Regions from separate parts of the Pseudalkalibacillus nanhaiensis genome, predicted to be linked through region 1. Evidence: a T-box and tRNA genes for the amino acid it is inferred to sense, from the RefSeq annotation. Region 1 holds a T-box; the other holds one or more tRNA genes.
What was found. A T-box is a leader RNA that pairs with one kind of tRNA and senses whether it is charged. The one in region 1 lies ahead of serS (serine--tRNA ligase), so its partner is inferred to be a tRNA-Ser.

Region 1 (2,373 bases):
GACCGTTCGGCCGATGGCTAGACCAGATCCGTTCAATGTGTGTACATGCTCTGGCTTCGCTTTTGGTTCACGGCGGAATCGGATGTTTGCACGACGTGCCTGGAAGTCCTCGAAATTACTACAAGAAGAAATTTCACGGTACGTTTCGTAGCTCGGAATCCAAACCTCGATGTCATACTTCTTCGCTGCAGTGAATCCAAGATCCCCTGTGCACATGCTCATGACACGATAAGGAAGCTCTAGAAGCTGCAAGATTTTTTCTGCATGTCCTGTTAATGTTTCGAGCTGCTCATAAGAATCCTCTGGTTTTACAAAGTGAACGAGTTCGACTTTGTTGAATTGATGATGTCGAATCAATCCACGAGTGTCACGACCAGCAGATCCTGCTTCAGAACGGAAGCATGCACTGAACGCGACATATGCTTTTGGAAGATCATCCAACTTCAAGATTTCATCACGATGGAGATTCGTTACTGGAACTTCAGCTGTTGGAATCAAGAAATAATCCTCTTCACGGATCTTGAACGCATCCTCTTCAAACTTCGGAAGCTGACCTGTACCCGTCATGCTCTCACGATTTACGAGGTACGGTGGTAAAATTTCTGTATAGCCGTGCTGGTCTTCATGAAGATCCATCATGAAGTTGATCAACGCACGCTCAAGACGAGCTCCTAATCCTTTATAGAATGCAAAACGGCTTCCCGTGACCTTCGCTGCTCGCTCAAAATCGACGATATCTAAGTCGACGGCTACATCCCAATGTGGCTTCGGTTCAAAGTCAAACTTACGAATGTCTCCCCATTCTCTTGCTACGACATTGTCCTCTTCGTCTTGTCCAATAGGCGCAGACTCATGAGGGATATTCGGTAGCGTCAACATAACGCTCTGCAGCTTCTCCTCAACCTGACGAAGCTCCTCGTCGTAGGATTTGATTTTCTCACCGACCTCACGCATTTCGGTAATAAGATGATCGGCATCCTTCTTTTCACGCTTATACTCTGCGACTTGTTTAGATACCGTATTACGACGGCTTTTCAATTCTTCAACATCGTTGATCAATTGTCGGCGCTTTTCATCCAGCTCCTGAAATTGATCCAGGCCAGAGATATCTTCTCCTCTTGTAGAAAGCTTTTCCTTCACCTCATCAAAATTCTCGCGGACAAACTTTAAATCCAACATGTTTTTCTCCTCCTTCAAGTGATTAAAATAGCGTTTTTAATGGATAGCTGAATATCCTAAATATCTAACAAATAAGCTATGTTAAAGAATGTGGTTGATATTGAACAGCTTCAGGCGGACGCTTTCCGCGGGCAACGCTTCAGCCTCCTCACTTCCACAGGATGTGGTGGCTTCGACGTTCACCACAGGACGTGGTGGTTGTTAGTCGAAGAACCTTAATCCCCTCGGATCTGCGGGGTCTTCAGCTGTTGCTTTTCCCGCTGGAGTCGCCGCCTTACGCTTTTATCCTCTTTAGCATCTCAACAATAAAAGCTAACAAAGCCAACAAATAAAAAACTCCCGTCCCCTAATCGTTATACACGACATAGGGACGAGAGTTAACCCGCGTTGCCACCCTGGTTGTACCATCACAAAAGACGATACCACTCTGGTAATGTAACGGTTACTAACCGAAAATACTTACTGGAGCAATTGCTCGTTCTGTATTTTACTCAAGGATGGATTCACAAGGATCTTTCACCGATTCGCACCAACCATCGGCTCTCTTGTAGGAAAGATGACTTGCTACTAGTTCCTATCAACATTCGTTCGATATATGTGTTAGTAGTAATTTACACTATTTTGAAACGTTATGCAACTCGTTCTTTGATTCCTCTACCATCTTAACGAAATAACCATGCATACGATGGTCATCGGTCAACTCTGGATGGAAGGCACAACACAAGAAACGTCCTTGTTGAGCTGCAACGATTTTATCCTGGAAAGTCGCCAATACTTTCACATCAGATCCGACAGACTCGATATAAGGTGCGCGGATGAATACACCGACATAATCTTCTTCACCTTCAAGTCCGTCTACACTTAGTGGAATTTCAAAGCTTTCGCGTTGGCGTCCAAAACCGTTCCGATGGACTTTGATATCCATGACCTCAAGATGACCATGTTCTTGTCCGATAATGTCCTTCGCCATCAAGATCAGGCCTGCACATGTACCGAACATCGGCTTACCCGTTTTGGCAAACGCCTTTAGAGGTTCGAACATTTCATATTTATCGATTAAACGACGCATTGTCGTGCTTTCTCCGCCAGGTACGACGAGGGCATCGATGTCGTTCAATTCTTCAACACGTTTTACAATTTTCACTTCTGCGCCAGATGCTTCAAGGGAACGTGCGTGTTCACGAACCGCTCCTT
Region 2 (2,373 bases), 240 kb from region 1:
TAGGGAGATAGGTGAGGATAAATGAAACAAAGCGAGCTGCAAAAACTCGTCGAAAGCATATCATTGGAATACTTCCACCGACCGTTCAAGCATTCGGCAAGCTTCAATAATCGCTTAAGAACGACAGGCGGCAGATATCTCTTAAAAAGCCACAATCTCGAATTCAATCCGAAACAATTGGAAGTTCATGGGATGGAATCCTTCATTGGCATCATTAAGCACGAATTGTGCCACTACCATCTTCACCTTCTAAAGAAGGGTTATCGGCATCGGGACCAAGATTTCAAACAGCTGTTACAGAAGGTTGGAGGAAGCAGGTATTGCCAGATGATCCCTGGACAGCGAAGGGAAGAAACAATAAAGTATCTTTATCAATGCAAAGTGTGCGGACAGACCTATCCGCGAAAGCGGAAGGTAAATATAAAGAAGTATGGATGCGGCAAATGTAGAGGGAAGTTAATTCTGAAATAATTGTTGACTAAAACGATGGTGTGTGTTACTTTAATAAAGTCGCTAAGGGGACGAGCGCTCCTGCGATAACAGGAAACAAAAACAGATAAAATTATTTCGAAAAAGATATTGACTTCACTTTTTATCTGTTGTAAGATACTTATTGTCGCTAAAAAACGAATCACACTTTATTCCACAGTAGCTCAGTGGTAGAGCTATCGGCTGTTAACCGATCGGTCGCAGGTTCGAGTCCTGCCTGTGGAGCCATACGGAGAAGTACCCAAGTGGCTGAAGGGGCGCCCCTGCTAAGGGTGTAGGTCGTGTAAGCGGCGCGAGGGTTCAAATCCCTCCTTCTCCGCCATTTAAACAAACTTTTACTTTTTATCTGGCCCCTTGGTCAAGTGGTTAAGACACCGCCCTTTCACGGCGGTAACACGGGTTCGAATCCCGTAGGGGTCACCACTTTTTATTGAAGAAACACATAGATAAGATGGACCCGTGGTGTAGGGGTTAACATGCCTGCCTGTCACGCAGGAGATCGCCGGTTCGAATCCGGTCGGGTCCGCCATTTAATCTGAATATTACCCAGTTAAAACGATGGGCTATAGCCAAGCGGTAAGGCAACGGACTTTGACTCCGTCATGCGTTGGTTCGAATCCAGCTAGCCCAGCCATTTAACGAGCCATTAGCTCAGTCGGTAGAGCATCTGACTTTTAATCAGAGGGTCGAAGGTTCGAGTCCTTCATGGCTCACCACTTTCTTTGCGGGTGTGGCGGAATTGGCAGACGCGCTAGACTTAGGATCTAGTGTCCTTGCGACGTGGGGGTTCAAGTCCCTCCACCCGCACCATTATTAAAATAATTGGTGCAACACGGATTAACGGAAGTGCATCGCTAGTTTAAATATCCATTTAGCGGTCGTGGCGGAATGGCAGACGCGCTAGCTTGAGGGGCTAGTGGGTGTATACCCGTGGAGGTTCGAGTCCTCTCGACCGCACCATAAAATAAATACTTCATTATTACTTTGCGCCCGTAGCTCAATTGGATAGAGCGTCTGACTACGGATCAGAAGGTTAGGGGTTCGACTCCTCTCGGGCGCGCCATTCATTTACGGGAAGTGGCTCAGCTTGGTAGAGCACCTGGTTTGGGACCAGGGGGTCGCAGGTTCAAATCCTGTCTTCCCGACCATCACATATGCGGGTGTAGTTTAGTGGTAAAACAAGAGCCTTCCAAGCTCTGGTCGTGAGTTCGATTCTCATCACCCGCTCCATTATGGGCCTATAGCTCAGCTGGTTAGAGCGCACGCCTGATAAGCGTGAGGTCGGTGGTTCGAGTCCACTTAGGCCCACCATTTATACAACTCCTTCGAAACATAGAGCCTTTCAATTCACGTTGATTCTCTTTATGATCGATTACAAAACAAGACAAAAACTTTCTCAAATAAGTTATTGACATTGTTGTTGTGAAGATGGTACATTGTTTAAGTCGCTTCAAAACGACAAACAAAAAACGAGTCGCATTATGCGGTTCGAAAGCTCTTTGAAAACTGAACAAAAGCCAAGCGTGAAACGGGTTTTTAATAACCCTGAATCAATTTCGATTTACATTTATGAGCAAGACAAACTTTACTTTATTGGAGAGTTTGATCCTGGCTCAGGACGAACGCTGGCGGCGTGCCTAATACATGCAAGTCGAGCGGATCAATGGGGAGCTTGCTCCCCTGAGATCAGCGGCGGACGGGTGAGTAACACGTGGGCAACCTACCTGTAAGACTGGGATAACTCCGGGAAACCGGGGCTAATACCGGGTAACACCTACCTCCGCATGGAGGAAGGTTAAAAGATGGCTTCTTGCTATCACTTACAGATGGGCCCGCGGCGCATTAGCTAGTTGGTGGGGTAAGAGCTTACCAAGGCGACGATGC

Region 2: it has a tRNA-Ser gene. The T-box ahead of serS (serine--tRNA ligase) is inferred to sense a tRNA for this amino acid. The anticodon was not compared.

The regions. Positions count from the first base shown of each region.
Region 1 covers NZ_CP143541.1:21,327-23,699, reverse strand. Annotated here, with positions in the region: gene serS (serine--tRNA ligase) at 1-1,179, opposite strand, end outside; T-box leader at 1,543-1,769, opposite strand; gene pdxT (pyridoxal 5'-phosphate synthase glutaminase subunit PdxT) at 1,796-2,373, opposite strand, start outside.
Region 2 covers NZ_CP143541.1:258,169-260,541, forward strand. Annotated here, with positions in the region: gene V1497_RS01465 (SprT family protein) at 22-471, shown strand; tRNA gene V1497_RS01470 (tRNA-Asn) at 643-717, shown strand; tRNA gene V1497_RS01475 (tRNA-Ser) at 721-811, shown strand; tRNA gene V1497_RS01480 (tRNA-Glu) at 838-912, shown strand; tRNA gene V1497_RS01485 (tRNA-Asp) at 943-1,018, shown strand; tRNA gene V1497_RS01490 (tRNA-Gln) at 1,049-1,123, shown strand; tRNA gene V1497_RS01495 (tRNA-Lys) at 1,130-1,205, shown strand; tRNA gene V1497_RS01500 (tRNA-Leu) at 1,214-1,299, shown strand; tRNA gene V1497_RS01505 (tRNA-Leu) at 1,364-1,449, shown strand; tRNA gene V1497_RS01510 (tRNA-Arg) at 1,476-1,552, shown strand; tRNA gene V1497_RS01515 (tRNA-Pro) at 1,561-1,637, shown strand; tRNA gene V1497_RS01520 (tRNA-Gly) at 1,646-1,719, shown strand; tRNA gene V1497_RS01525 (tRNA-Ile) at 1,724-1,800, shown strand; rRNA gene V1497_RS01530 (16S ribosomal RNA) at 2,080-2,373, shown strand, end outside.